Regions from separate parts of the Latilactobacillus parasakei genome, predicted to be linked through region 2. Evidence: predicted binding sites of a transcription regulator. Region 2 holds the regulator's gene; each other region holds the start of a gene.
The links. Region 2 encodes LexA, which represses DNA repair genes until DNA is damaged. Its sites were predicted from a motif close to CNAACANNTGTTNG; they were not measured.
Positions count from the first base shown of each region.

Region 1: a site for LexA is predicted at 2,859-2,872, ahead of recA (recombinase RecA). Genes of this name have one in related genera too.
Region 3: a site for LexA is predicted at 2,231-2,244, ahead of ruvA (Holliday junction branch migration protein RuvA). Genes of this name have one in related genera too.

Region 1 is NZ_CP186861.1:923,613-928,670, reverse strand. Features, by position in the region: gene yfmH (EF-P 5-aminopentanol modification-associated protein YfmH) at 1-423, shown strand, start outside; gene ymfI (elongation factor P 5-aminopentanone reductase) at 423-1,154, shown strand; gene ACPBEH_RS04730 (RodZ domain-containing protein) at 1,236-2,159, shown strand; gene pgsA (CDP-diacylglycerol--glycerol-3-phosphate 3-phosphatidyltransferase) at 2,185-2,769, shown strand; gene recA (recombinase RecA) at 2,952-4,019, shown strand; gene rny (ribonuclease Y) at 4,406-5,058, shown strand, end outside.
Region 2 is NZ_CP186861.1:22,071-27,128, forward strand. Features, by position in the region: gene recJ (single-stranded-DNA-specific exonuclease RecJ) at 1-2,083, shown strand, start outside; gene ACPBEH_RS00135 (adenine phosphoribosyltransferase) at 2,107-2,625, shown strand; gene lexA (transcriptional repressor LexA) at 2,795-3,409, opposite strand; gene ACPBEH_RS00145 (DUF896 domain-containing protein) at 3,544-3,786, shown strand; gene ACPBEH_RS00150 (YneF family protein) at 3,867-4,097, shown strand; gene ACPBEH_RS00155 (ABC transporter ATP-binding protein) at 4,239-5,058, shown strand, end outside.
Region 3 is NZ_CP186861.1:1,089,782-1,094,839, forward strand. Features, by position in the region: gene queA (tRNA preQ1(34) S-adenosylmethionine ribosyltransferase-isomerase QueA) at 1-566, opposite strand, end outside; gene ruvB (Holliday junction branch migration DNA helicase RuvB) at 581-1,588, opposite strand; gene ruvA (Holliday junction branch migration protein RuvA) at 1,601-2,212, opposite strand; gene ACPBEH_RS05740 (TIGR00730 family Rossman fold protein) at 2,587-3,150, opposite strand; gene ACPBEH_RS05745 (Maf family protein) at 3,163-3,708, opposite strand; gene mutL (DNA mismatch repair endonuclease MutL) at 3,708-5,058, opposite strand, start outside.

The DNA.
Region 1 (5,058 bases), 900 kb from region 2:
GATTCATCAACGCAAGTCCAAAAATTATATGAACAAGGGCTTTTGGATGATAGCTTTGGCTATGAATATGCTATTCAACGCTCATTTAACTTCATCACGCTTGGTGGCGACACTGATGATGCACAAGGCTTATCAGATGCGTTGATCAATATTTTAGAACACTATCAGGAAAGTCCTGATTTTTCAGAAGCCAATTTAGCGTTGGTTAAAAGAGCCGCAATCGGCGAATATTTACAAGCCTTTAATTCGTTAGAAGCAATCGCCAATCAATACAGTGACGCCTTTTTTGATGAAGTAAGTCCGTTTGATGTGTTAGGTTTAATTGAACAAGTGTCGCTAGCGGATTTGGCACAGGTTGCTGCCGAATTCTTCAAAATTGAAATTATGACGGTTTGCCATATCCTACCAGAGGTGGCGCAATAATGAGTCGTTCAGCTTTAATTATTGGCGCTTCGGGCGATATTGGCACCACCATCGCCGAACGCTTAGCAGCGGACGGTTGGTCGCTTTATTTGCACTACAACCAAAATCAAGAGCGCATTCATAAACTACAACAGCAACTCAGTCAACAGTATGCGCACCAAGACTTTTTTGCGCTTCAGTTGGATTTAACGACTGGTACCACTGCGGTCGACCAGTTAAAAAAGCAATTATTTCAAGTGGATGCGGTTATTTTTGCCGCTGGGATGACGACTTACGGCTTATTGCCAGAGGTGTCTGCCGAACAGATCGATGCGTTGTGGCAAGTGCACGTGAAGACACCAATGTTAATTTTACAAGCTTTACAGTCTAAATTAACCCAGAGTGATTTGGGCCGAATCGTTTTTATTGGCTCTATTTACGGCGGTCGGGGTAGCGCGATGGAAGTACCCTACAGCACGGTCAAAGGCGCCCAATCGGCGTTTGCCAATGCTTATGCACAAGAGGTAGGCTCATTAGGCATCACGGTCAACGTGATTGCCCCTGGTGCGGTAGCCACGAAAATGAATCAACAGTTTACAGCAGACGAACAAGCGGCGATTGCCGCTGAGATTCCAACTGGGCGTTTTGCGACGCCGACACAGATTGCTTATTGGGTCCAGACTTTGTTAGCACCAGAAGCCAATTATTTAACGGGACAGACAATTTATGTTGACGGCGGTTGGCTAAAATAAAGAAATCTTAATACAATATCATTGTGGCAATATGCTATAATGACGAGTAATGATAATGGGATAATAGTGGGTGGAATTCAGATGAATGAAATTGGTCAAAAATTACGTGAAGCACGTATTGAAAAAGGTTATACATTAGATGATTTACAACAAATTACGAAAATTCAAAAGCGCTATTTAAGTTCAATCGAAGAGGGCGATTTCGATGCACTCCCAGGCACTTTTTATGTGCGTGCGTTTATTAAGCAATATGCACAAACGGTGGGTGTTGATAGTGAAGCTTTATTAGCTGAATATCAAGATAAGTTGCCTAACGCAAAACCAGAAGAATACGTTGAAAAATCGGTTGAAAATCAAACTCGTCTAACACGCGAAACAACCGACTCTAAATGGTCAAAATGGCGGGGCTTAGCACCACAAATCGCCGTTGTTGCTGTCGTCGTTGTGATTGTAGGGATTGTCTACGGGATTACGCTAAGTAACCGGGGCAAAAACCGGGAAACGTTAACTGAAACTAGTTCATCTGTCACAGTTTCAGGTGACCAATCAACAACCAAAAAAGCAAGTTCAGACGATAATCAACAAAAGACACAAGAAAGTAAGGCCAAAGAAGCTTCTAAAGCAAGCGAACAATCTAAAAAAGAAGCTGACAAAAAAGCCAAAGAAACAAAATTATCAGCTTCAATGACAAGTATGAGTGGTTCACAACAAGCCTTCACTATTAAGAACTTGCCTAACAAGGCTAATACGTTGACGTTCTCAGCTGAAAACGCAACGGCTTGGGTCGGGTTAATCGTTAATGGTTCAACCATTTGGCAAGGTTCTGTTACACCAGGAACTGATCAAACAACGCAATTACCAGCTGGGGTAACCCAATTCTCAGTTAAAACTGGGAACGGGCCTGCAACGAAGATGAAGATTAACGACACAGCTGTTAATTTAAATCCTAATAATGAAACAGTTCAGGTTCGAACAGTGAACTTTACAGCAACACTTGCAAAATAATAAAGAGATGTGAGAGGTCTATCCGATGAATTTACCAAATAAATTGACGATGTTTAGAATTATTTTAATTCCTATTTTTACAATCCTATTAGCGTTTAACGTACCGGCAGTTGAGGTACTCGTTGCTGGGACGGCCATTCCGGTCAGTGAATTGATTGCAACAGTGATCTTTATTGTTGCATCATTGACGGATTTGTTGGATGGAAAAATTGCACGTTCACAACATTTGGTGACTAACTTTGGCAAGTTTGCTGATCCACTAGCGGACAAGTTATTGGTAATGACAGCCTTCATCTTCCTTGTTGAACTCGGTGCAGCACCTGCTTGGGTTGTTGCAATTATTATTTGGCGTGAATTAGCAGTGACTGGTCTTCGATTACTCTTGAGCCAAGGCGGCGAAGTCATGGCTGCTGCCATGCCTGGTAAGATTAAGACGACAACTCAAATGTTGGCGATTATCTTATTATTCTTGCATAATGTGTTCTTTGCGAATATCGGCTTACCAATGGCTGATATCATGTTATATGTTTGCTTATTCTTCACGATTTATTCAGGGACAGAATACTTCATCAAAAATCGTGGTATTTTTAAGGATTCATTTTCTAAATAATCAGCAAAACTGGTCCGCTTTAGCGACCAGTTTTTTTATTGGCAAAATCCCCGCGAATTACGTATTATAGATTGACCGAATAAATATTAAGAACGTTTGTTCGATTTTAACTTGCTTTTATTTAACGAAATCTGTAAACTAAGAGAGTAATGAAATGTACTCTTTTAAGGAGGGTCACTTAATTGGCTAAAGATGAAAGACAAGCAGCACTTGATGCTGCCCTAAAGAAGATTGAAAAGAATTTTGGTAAAGGTTCAATTATGCGAATGGGTGAAAAGGTTGATACACAAGTCTCAACAGTTTCATCTGGTTCATTGGCATTGGACGAAGCGCTCGGAGTAGGTGGTTATCCTCGCGGCCGGATCGTTGAAATTTACGGTCCTGAAAGTTCAGGTAAAACAACTGTTGCGTTACACGCTGTTGCCGAAGTGCAAAAGCAAGGTGGAACGGCTGCTTATATCGATGCTGAAAATGCGATGGATCCTAAGTATGCAACAGCTCTTGGCGTTAACATCGATGACTTACTCTTATCACAACCCGATACTGGTGAACAAGGCTTAGAAATTGCTGATGCCTTGGTATCAAGTGGGGCCGTTGATATTTTAGTTGTCGATTCAGTTGCTGCCTTGGTACCACGTGCTGAAATCGAAGGCGAAATGGGTGATGCCCACGTTGGCTTACAAGCCCGTTTGATGTCACAAGCCTTACGTAAATTATCAGGAACGATTAATAAGACGAAGACGATTGCGTTATTCATTAACCAAATTCGTGAAAAAGTCGGCGTGATGTTTGGTAACCCCGAAGTCACACCAGGTGGTCGTGCTTTGAAATTCTATTCAACTGTTCGGCTTGAAGTCCGTCGTGCTGAAACCATCAAGAATGGGACAGATATGATTGGGAACCGGGCCCGAATCAAAGTTGTTAAGAATAAGGTGGCCCCACCATTTAAGGTCGCTGAAGTTGATATCATGTACGGTCAAGGGATTTCCAGAACCGGTGAATTAGTTGATATGGCGGTTGAAAAAGACATTATCAATAAGAGTGGTTCTTGGTACTCTTATGGGTCAGAACGAATTGGTCAAGGGCGTGAAAATGCTAAAAATTATTTGGCTGATCATGAAGATGTCGAAGATGAAGTTCGTTTGAAGGTTAGAGCAGCTTATGGTATTTCAGATGTACCAGAAGAAGATCTTCCAACAACTGAAGATGAACAAATAAATATTTTACCAGATGATTCAACAGAAGAATAAAGCATGACTAGCAAGAGCCAGGCCAAAACTTAGTTTTGTACTGGCTCTTGTTTTAGGTATAACCGAATAATTAAGGTTAAGGATTGGTAAATTAAGAATTATAGGGCCTACTACCGAATGGGATTGCTAAGAAGTGTAGTGACATTCGCAATTGGACCGACGGCTGTTTGACAATGTCTAAGGGCCTAACACAATAAGCGGTGGATTAACCGAATAAACGAGTGGCAATCGGGCCGGTAAACGGTTGCAATGCTGATACTTTAAGTTGACAGGCGGTTTACTAAACTATAAAATAACTATGTGTTGAAAAATTAAACATAATTACATCTTTAAAAATTTGCAACGTGCTTGCAATTTAAAATTTTTGATGATGCGGAGGTGAAAAAATGAACTTAGATTTGCTATTAATCCTTACCGCAGTCATCATGTTAATCCTCGGTTTTGCCGTTGGTGCAATTTTGCAAAAGAAGGCCCACGAACGTGAAATTGATGGTGCAAATAAGACTGCTAAGGGAATAATCGAATTAGCTGAAAAAGAAGCGGCAACGCGGAAAAAAGAAATTCTTTTGGAAGCCAAGGACGAAAATCATCAATATCGCTCTGAAATTGAAAATGAATTGAAGGATCGACGTGGTGAAGTTCAAAAACAAGAGAATCGATTAATCCAGCGCGAAGAAACGATGGACCGAAAAGATGCGACGCTCGATAAAAAAGAACGGACATTGGAAGAACATGAAAATCGTTTAGCTGAACAGGCGCAACAATTAAAAGAAAAGCAAGCAGAAGTCGAAGCGTTAGTTGAACAACAACGAACGAAGTTACAAGAGATCGCTGAGCTTTCTCATGATGATGCGCAAAAGATCATTTTGGACGAAACGAAACGGAACTTGGATCACGAACGGGCTGTTTTAATTAAGGAAAGCGAAGAATCTGCTAAGGAACATGCTGATCGGACAGCTAAAACATTAGTTGCTGAAGCAATTCAACGTAGTGCAGCAGATATGGTTGCTGAAACAACAGTGACTGTTGTGACGCTTCC
Region 2 (5,058 bases):
TGTGAACGGCGAAAAAATTACGATTTATGGCGATTATGACGCGGACGGGATTACTAGTACGACTTTAATGAAGGAAACCTTAGATGACTTAGGTGCCGATGTTGAAGTCTATGTGCCTAATCGTTTTAAGGATGGCTACGGGCCTAATTTAGAAGCTTATAAACGCTTGATTGAAAATGGCACCCAATTAATTGTGACCGTCGATAACGGGGTGAGTGGCTTAGAACCAATCGCTTACGCGCAAGAACACGGTGTTGACGTGGTCGTGACCGATCACCATGAATTACCAGCAGAATTACCCAACGCAGTGGCGATTGTGCATCCCAGACATCCAGAAGGGCAATATCCTTTTGGCGAACTCTGTGGGGTCGGTGTGGCGTTTAAAGTGGCGACTGCTTTATTAGAAGAGATTCCTTACGATAAATTAGATTTAGCCGCAATCGGGACGGTTTGTGATATCGTCCCCCTAGTTGATGAAAACCGAACGTTGGTTAGTTTGGGCTTACAACAATTACAAAATACTGATCGACCAGGCTTGGTTGCATTATGTCAATCAGCCGGCTTAGAACAAGCGACACTAGATGCCACTAATATTGGTTTTGGGATTGGTCCCCGTTTAAACGCAATTGGTCGTTTAGGCGATGCGACCCTTGGTGTGCAATTGTTGACGACGCTTGATGACGAAGAAGCAGTTGAACAGGCACAGTTTATTGAACAACAAAATAAAAAACGCCAAGGGCTAGTGCAAGAAATTACAGCAACGGCAATGACAATTGCTGAAACAACGGAAAATCAAGCGAGTGCAACCTTAGTTATTGCCCATGAAGGTTGGCACGAAGGGGTTCTAGGGATTGTAGCTAGTCACGTTGTTGAACAGACCGGTAAACCAACCTTAGTCTTGACGATTGATCCGGAAACTGGTTTAGCTAAAGGCTCTGGCCGTAGTGTGACAGCTTTTCATTTATTTAAAGCGTTAGATGCCCATCGTGAATTATTGGTTCATTTTGGTGGCCATCACATGGCAGTTGGCTTGACTGTTAAGGTTGATCAATTAGCGCTGATTCAAGCTGCAATGAACGAGTATGCGCAAGTTAATCAGTTAGATTTAACGGGACGCCAACCATTACCAGTTGATTTGGCGCTGACCTTGGCTGATATTACGCCTGATTTATACCAAGCATTACAACAACTGGCACCTTTTGGCAGTGATAATCCAGAACCGTTGATTGAACTTAGTGCGCCCCAGTTAGCCGATGTCAAACAAATTGGTGCTGATCAGAAGCATTTGAAGATGATGGCGGTTGATCAACAACAACAATTAGCGGTTTTAGCTTTCAATAAAGGTGCTTTGATGCCCGATTTAACTGCCGCTGAAGATGTGAAATTAGTCGGAAGTTTGAGTGAGAATACTTGGCGTGGCCAGACGACGTTGCAATTAATGGTAAAAGACCTTGCCACGAGTGGGCAAGTCATACTTGATCAGCGCAGTAATCGCCTGACAAAACAATTATTCCAATCAACAGGCGACTACGTCTTTTTCAATGATAAAATGCGCGAGCAACTGCAGTCTTATTTACCGGCAGGGAGTCAGGCGCTGTTAGCGACCGATGAACAAGTTGCTACTAGCCAAGAGCTGATTGTGGTTGATGAACCGGCTGATTTAACTGCTTTTGAACAATTTTATCAACAACAACAGGCCGCTAAATTAAGCTTGATTTTTTATGCTAAACACTCTGCTTACTTAGAAGGAATGCCGACAAAACAGCAGTTTGCGACTTTCTTAGTCTACTTACGGAAGCACCCAAATATCGAAAAAGCGCGGTTAGCTGAATTAGCGGCGTATTTAAAATTACAATTACCGCTAATGATTTTCATGTTGCAGGTGTTTTTTGACCTCGGATTTGTTAGAATAGAACGTGGTCTGATTATGGCCGAGTTACAACCTGAAAAGCATGCACTGGAAAGTGCACCAAGTTATCAAAAACGATTAGCTAAAATTGAAATGGAAAAACAGCTTGTTTATTCAACCTTTACCGAGGTGAAAGACTGGCTAGCAACTCTCCCAGCAGTAGCAAATCGCTAAAAGAGTTAAGGAGCGAATTATATATGTCAATCAACTTTAAAGATTATGTCGCAAGTGTTCCGGATTTTCCGGAAGCTGGCGTTACTTTTCGTGATATCTCACCTTTGATGTCCGATGGTGAAGCATACGCAGCAGCAACGGATAAAATTGTTGAATACGCTAAAAACAAAGGCGTTGAAATGATCGTCGGCCCTGAAGCCCGGGGCTTTATCGTTGGCTGCCCAGTTGCTTACAAATTAGGTGTCGGTTTTGCACCTGCTCGTAAGAAGGGTAAGTTGCCACGCGAAACAGTTTCAGCTAGCTATGGTTTAGAATACGGTAAATCAACGTTGTATATGCATAAGGATGCTGTTAAACCAGGCCAAAAAGTCTTAGTGACAGATGACTTATTAGCAACCGGTGGGACAATTGCCGCAACAATCAAAATGGTTGAAGAACTAGGTGGCATCGTCGTTGGGACAGCCTTCTTCATCGAATTGAAGGACTTAAACGGCCGCGAAAAGATTAAGGACTATGATATTTTCAAATTAATGGAATATTAATAAAGAAGTGCGTCATCAACGGTTGCTTTTGAGCATTTACCTAATCAGGCGGATTACTGACAAAGCCGGTGATTTGACTGATGTAGCAAAGCGCAAAAAGCAGTTGGTGAAAGCACGTTAAAGAGAAACAGACAAAAAAAGAAGTTCGCCTAAGCGAACTTCTTTTTTATTACATGCGATCGCGGTAAAGGCCAACGACCTTCCCTAGAATGCTGACTTCATTTAAAATGATTGGTTCAAACGTATCGTTTTCTGGTTGGAGACGATAGTGATCTGCTTCTTTGAAGAACCGTTTGCAGGTTGCTTCATCTTCGGCAGTCATCGCAATGACAATATTGCCATTATCGGCGGTTGATTGCTTGCGAATGATGACTTCGTCGCCATCTAAGATACCGGCGTTAATCATACTTTCACCACGAATTGTTAGCATGAACAAATCTTGTTCGGTTTGCAAACTAGGTGGAAGCGGGAAATAATCAGTTGCTTCTTCAACTGCTAAGATAGGCACACCGGCAGTAACCACCCCTAAGACTGGAATTTTCTGGGGTGTCGCCCCAATTGCCGTTAAGCCAGCGGGCGTTAACTCGATCGCCCGTGGCTTAGTGGGATCCTTTTGTAATAAGCCCTTCTTCTCAAGTCGGGCTAAATGGCCATGGACAGTAGAAGTGGACGATAAATTAACGGCTTCGCAAATCTCACGGACCGTTGGTGGGTAACCTTTGTCTTGAACACGTTCGTGAATAAAACGTAAGACCTCTAATTGTTTGGATTCAGTTTTAGTCATAAGCGCACCTCATTCGTTCTATTAAGCATATAGTAGCATATTTATAGGTGGATTTCAAACAAGTGTTCGTATTTTTTGACATTTTGAGCATTTTAGTCCAAAATAGGATAAAAGTTTAAATTTGGAGGCCGATGATGGCAATGGATCAAAAACGACTCGATCGTATCAACGAATTAGCACATAAAGCAAAAGCAGAAGGGTTAACACCTGAAGAAACAACGGAACGTCAAGAACTACGGGACGCTTATTTGAAGGATTTCCGTTCTAGTTTCCGTTCACAAGTTGAGATGCTACAAGTTTATGATAAAGATGGTAAGGAAGTCACACCTGAAAAAGTGAAGGACATCCAACGTGAAAAGGGTTTACGTGACGATTAATCTAGGAATTCCGCTTTCTTTTTAGTGCAATAATGTGTAGAATATTTAAGTGAACTGAATGAGGAAGGGGTGCATAAGATATGAATATTGGAATAGGCGTATTAATTTTTGTCATTGGGGCATTATTAGGTGCAGTTGCTGGCTTTTTCGGCGCACGTGCTTACATGAAGAAATATTTCGAAGAAAATCCACCAGTTAATGAAGATATGTTGAAAGCTATGATGATGCAAATGGGGCAAAAACCATCTGAAAAGAAATTAAACCAGATGATGAGCTCAATGAAAGCACAACAAAAACGTAGAAAAAAATAAACATGACTTAATTAAAGAGGCGTTTCGTACAAAAACTTATTTTTGTATGGAACCCTCTTTTTATTGGAAGAGAAATAATTGTCCCACTGAACTAAGATTGCTATAATGAGGATTATCTAATTTTGAAGACGGAGATATTTTATGGGTATATTTAAGAAGTTAGGCTGGTATTTTAAACAAGAATATCGCCGCTATATATTAGGGGTTATTTTTTTAGTTCTAGTTGCAATTGTACAAATCGTGCCACCAAAAGTGATTGGGACGTTAATTGATTTAATGGCCGCTCGAAAGTTAAAGGCGTCGGTTTTATTAATGTGGATTGGGGTTTTATTAGCAGCCGCGATTTTACAATATCTCTTTCGCTATGGTTGGCGGACTCGTATCTGGGGTGGCGCTGCCAAGTTGGAACGGACATTGCGGAGTCGTTTGTTCTGGCATTTTATGAAGATGGATACAACTTTCTTCCAGAAACACCGGACTGGCGATTTGATGGCCCATGCGACCAATGATTTAACCGCGATTCAACAAGTTGCAGGCGCCGGTATTTTAACCTTTGCGGATTCGATTATTACGGGTGGGACGACCATCATCGCGATGATTATTTTTGTCGATTGGCGGCTCACATTAATGGCCCTGATTCCAATGCCATTATTAGCAGTGGCTTCAGGGCGCTTAGGCACGCATTTGCATACCGCTTTTAGAGAATCACAAGCAGCCTTTTCAAAATTAAATGATAAGACGCAAGAGAGTGTTTCTGGGATCAAAGTTTTAAAAACGTTTGGTCAAGAAGAAGCGGATATCGATGATTTCGACCAAATTGTGACGAAGACAATTGCGATTAACAAGCGCGTCAACTTTATCGATGGGTTATTTGATCCAGCGATTAGTTTGATCATTGGGTTAACATACCTCGTCACGATTATCTATGGCGGAACGTTGGTTATGAACCACAGTATTACAA
Region 3 (5,058 bases), 1.1 Mb from region 2:
AGTTCTTCTGTCCAGTGGAAGCCGGCTGTTGGTGCAGCGGCTGAACCTGGTTCCTTAGCATAAACTGTTTGATACATTTCTGGATCATCTAGTTTTTCCTTGATGTATGGTGGCAATGGCATTTCGCCTAAAGCTTCTAGAATTTGCATGAAGATCCCGTCGTATTTAAATTCGATCATCCGACCACCATGTTCAAGTTCCTTAGTGACAATGGCTCGTAATTGGCCATCACCAAAGACCACTTCGGTCCCCACTTTAGCCCGTTTAGCAGGCTTCATTAAAACTTCCCATTCATCGTCATGCGTATTGTTTAATAACAAGACTTCTTCATGACCACCAGTATCAGGTTTAACACCGTATAAACGTGCTGGTAAAACACGTGTATTGTTCATGACAACTGCATCGCCAGGGTTTAATTCGTCAATAATATCGTAGAAAACCTTGTCTTCTAAAGCGCCAGTTTCGTGATCCATCACTAATAAACGTGATGCTGCTCTTTCAATCATTGGTGTTTGTGCAATTAATTCTTCTGGTAAATTGTAATCAAAATCTTCTGTGGATACCATGTGGTTACCTCTTTCTATTTTTCTGGATAAGGCATGCCTAAATGGGCATAACCGGCCGGCGTTACCATCCGACCTCTTTGCGTTCGTTTTAAAAAGCCAATTTGAAGTAAATATGGCTCGTAAACTTCTTCAATTGTTTCGTTTTCTTCACCGATATTGGCGGCAATGGTTTTTAAACCGACTGGTCCGCCTTGATAATAATCAATCATCATCTGGAGGATTTTGCGATCGACACCGTCTAAACCCCGAATATCAACTTGCAACTGACTTAATGCGTGATCAGCAATCGCCTGATCAATCGTATTTTGGTCAGCCACTTGTGCGTAATCTCGAGTTCGTTTCAACAACCGATTGGCAATCCGCGGCGTCCCTCGCGAGCGACGTGCGATTTCTAACGCACCATCTGGCACAATCGACATATTAAAGACGCCGGCTGAGCGTTGCACAATGTCCATCAAATCAGCTTCCGTGTAATAAGCCATGTGTTCCACAATCCCGAAACGATCCCGCAGTGGTGCGGACAATAAGCCGGCCCGCGTCGTCGCGCCAATCAATGTGAATGGTGGTAATGGAAAATGGACGGGATGTGCGGTGGGGCCTTGACCAACCACAATATCGATGTAGAAATCTTCCATCGCTGAATAAAGTAATTCTTCAACCATCTTAGGTAAGCGATGAATTTCATCAATAAATAAGACATCCCCGGGTTGTAATTCGTTTAATAACGCCACTAAATCCCCAGGCCGCTCGATTGCAGGGCCACTCGTCGTTCGAATCTGGACTTGCAACTCGTTAGCAATCACCATCGCTAACGTCGTTTTCCCTAAACCTGGTGGGCCATAGAGTAAAACGTGATCGAGGGACTCTTCCCGTTTTTTGGCCGCTTCAATATAGACCGCTAACTCATTTTTAACCCGATCTTGACCGATATATTGTGCAAGGACTTGTGGCCGCAATGTTTTTTCAATACTTGCTTCAGCAAAATCATCGTTTTCGGCTGAAACAATTCGCTCATCTGCCATTTAAAGTCCTCCTTATTTCTTCATCAATAACCGCAAACCTTCTCTGAGATACTGATCAGTTGTTTGCGCTGCAAAATCAGTTAACTTAGGCGTAATCGCTTTGACTTCCCGTGCGGAATAGCCAAGCGCACTCAAGGCTGCTAGCGCGTCACTTAATTCAGGTGAATCGCCTTGGCTGCCTAAATCAATTGCCGTTTGACCGACTAACGTTGCGCTTTGTTCTAGATCGCCTAACTTACCTTTAAGGTCTAGGGCAATCTGTTGGGCCGTCTTCTTCCCGACACCTGGGAACTTCGTTAAGTACCCAATATCATCGTTCATAATCGCTTGAATTAAACCAGAATGGTCGCTGTTGGCCAAAATTGCCAAGGCACTCTTGGGACCAATCCCGGAAACACTGATTAATTTTTGGAAAAGTTGTTTTTCATCTAAGTCATAAAAACCAAAAAGCGTAATATCAGTATCGCGTACCGCTTGGTGGACATATATTTGAACCACTTCACTCATTGATTCTATATAGCGATATGGATTAGCAACTTGTAATTGGTAGCCAATTCCTTGAACTTCCAAAACAACATAATACGGATTAACCGCCGTCACTAAACCTTTTAAATATTCATACATAATTTAACCTACTTTACGAGAACATATATTTGCTTGCTAAATTGTACCATAAATACAGAGTGTGATTCAAAGCGATTTGGCTGCGAGCATTTGCTTAGTATCGTGAATAAACGACCCCGTCGATTGTTTGCGATGCGGCGCAAAGCACAACAGCCAGCTTTGAAGAACACGTTTCAAATTAAGGTGTGATTCAAAGCGATTTGGCTAAGAGTGCTCTTCACACCGTGGAACTTCCGAGCATTTGCTTAACTTGGCGAATTAACGATGCAATCGTTGATTTGACAAGTGTCGGCAAAGCACAGGAAGTTGGTGTGAAGAGCACGTTTCACCAAAATTGGGATCAGTCCCGTCCTACTCGGTCCCAATCCCAATGATTAATATTCTCGTATTTTTGGTGGTTGATAAGTCGCAATAAACATCGCCATTTCAGTTAAAGAATCTGTAAACAAGTATTTTTCGAAATCAACTTGCGTTAAAAAGCCTTCTTCAACCATGTGCGCTAAGAATTGTTGCAATAAATCATAATACCCCGCTACGTTGTAGAAAATGCAGGGGCCATCTTGCTGGCCAATTCGCGCCCACGAAATCACTTCGCTCATTTCTTCTAACGTGCCTGGTCCACCTGGTAAGGCAATGAAGACGTCGGCCAATTCAATCATTTTTGATTTCCGTTCGGCCATACTATCAACCATCACCAAATCGCTTAAGCCAGCATGCGCTGGTTCGCGTTGGTTTAAGAATTCAGGCATCACACCGACTACCTTGCCACCATTTTCTAAAACGGTATCGGCAATCGTACCCATCAAGCCAACCCGACTCCCACCATAAATTAATTGATCTTGTCGTTTGACTAACCAATGACCTAAATCGCTGGCGGCTTGCGTATAAACCGGACGACGGCCACTGCTAGCCCCACAATAAACTGCTACATTTATCATTTTTAATTCCTCTTAATCCTGCAACATTCTTACAACAGTGCTGACTGGTAAGCCAACCACGTTGTAAAAGTCGCCATTAATTTTCTTAATTAACAGTGCCCCCGCGCCTTGAATCCCATAAGCGCCGGCCTTATCCGCATATTCATTTCGATCTAAATATTGTTCAATCTCGGCGATGCTTAAATGCCAAAATGTGACGTCGGTTTGGACGACTTTTTGTTGCACCTGACCGTCTTTCAACAACCACAGTCCAGTATAAACTTGATGTGTCTGACCACTCAATTGGCGTAACATTTCATAAGCATCTTGGCGATCCTTAGGTTTGCCATAAAGCGTCCCTTGAAAACTGATTGTCGTATCCGCCGCTAAAATGGTCGCCGTTGGATATTGAACGGCAATTGCTTCCCCTTTGCGTTGCGCCAGGGTTTGGACATAATCATCCGGTGTTGTTAGCGGTGTTTCGTGTTCATCAATCTGTGCTGGTTGTACCTCAAAGTCATTAACGACGCGCTTTAATAATGCCTGTCTGCGCGGTGATTGCGATGCTAAAATAAACATTATTCGCCCTCCCAACTATGATGTGGTTCTTGAATCCGTTTAAACATCTTTTCCAAATCTTTTTGCGTATAGTGAATCAAAACCGGGCGTCCATGCGGACAATTAAACGGATTTTCGGTCTTCGCTAAATCAGCCAGAAGCGCTTTAGCCTGGGCATCATCTAAATGATGGTGTGCCTTGATTGATTGCTTACAGCTCATCATAATTGCCGTCTTCTCACGAAATTGGGCAATACTAATGCGGCCGTCTTTTAAAACATCGTCAATCATCCCACGAATCGTCATTTCCTCTTGTCCTTGTTCAATCCAAGTTGGGTGACTGTGGACCACAAAACTATTCTGACCAAAATTTTCTAATTGAATTCCAACTGAGGCTAAAAGTTCAGTTTTTTCCTGAATCTTTAGCGCATCACTATTCGGATATTCCAAAACAAGCGGTACTAACAAGTTTTGCACAGAGGTGCTGACTTCCCCAATTTTTTCTCGGTAATATTCGTACTTAATCCGTTCTTGCGCAGCGTGTTGATCCAAGATATAAAAGCCATCTTCACCTTCCGCTAATAAGAAAGTACTATGCAGTTGCCCAATGTAGCGTAACTCTGGAAAACGAACAGTGGGTTCGGCTACGGTTTCATCACTTTCGTCCGTTTCGTCTACCACTTGGTCACCAAACGGCTTCCCAACTGCTTCTGTCGCATACTTCTGATCCCACTTAGCCAATGCCTGGGGTTGCTCAAATAAGGGCCGCTCCGGTGTCATCGCCGGTGTTTTAATAATTGGTGAGGCTAACGGCGTTTCAGTTTCCGCAATTGCTGGTGTCCCCGGTTTGTCCGTTGGCGTGGGCATTGGACTGACTGGTCGTACCGTACCGCTTGGGTGCCGTCGTTCTTGTGTAATTTGGTTTAAATTCATCTGGAGCTGATCAACATCTACCGTCTTGGTCCGTTTCAAATTTTGCATGGCATCTGGAATTAAATTCTCGGTTGCCAGTCTTTCTTTGATTGCACCTTCAATCAAGGTCATCAAGGCAGCTTCTTTACTCAACCGAACTTCCTGTTTCGTTGGATGCACGTTGACATCGATCAATAGCGGATCCATCTCAATCGCTAAGACGGCGATTGGATAGCGGCCAACCATCAATTTAGAGCCGTAGCCCTTGATGATGGCCTTATTCAATTGGTAGTTTTTAATAAACCGACCATTGATTAAAATCGACAAATAATTACGCGTTGCCCGTGTTAATTCCGGCAGCGACACATAGCCTGTTAGTTTAAAATCTAAATCCGAAGCACTCACGGCCAAAAGTTTCTTCGCCATGGTGACGCCATAAATACCGGCGATCGTTTGTTTC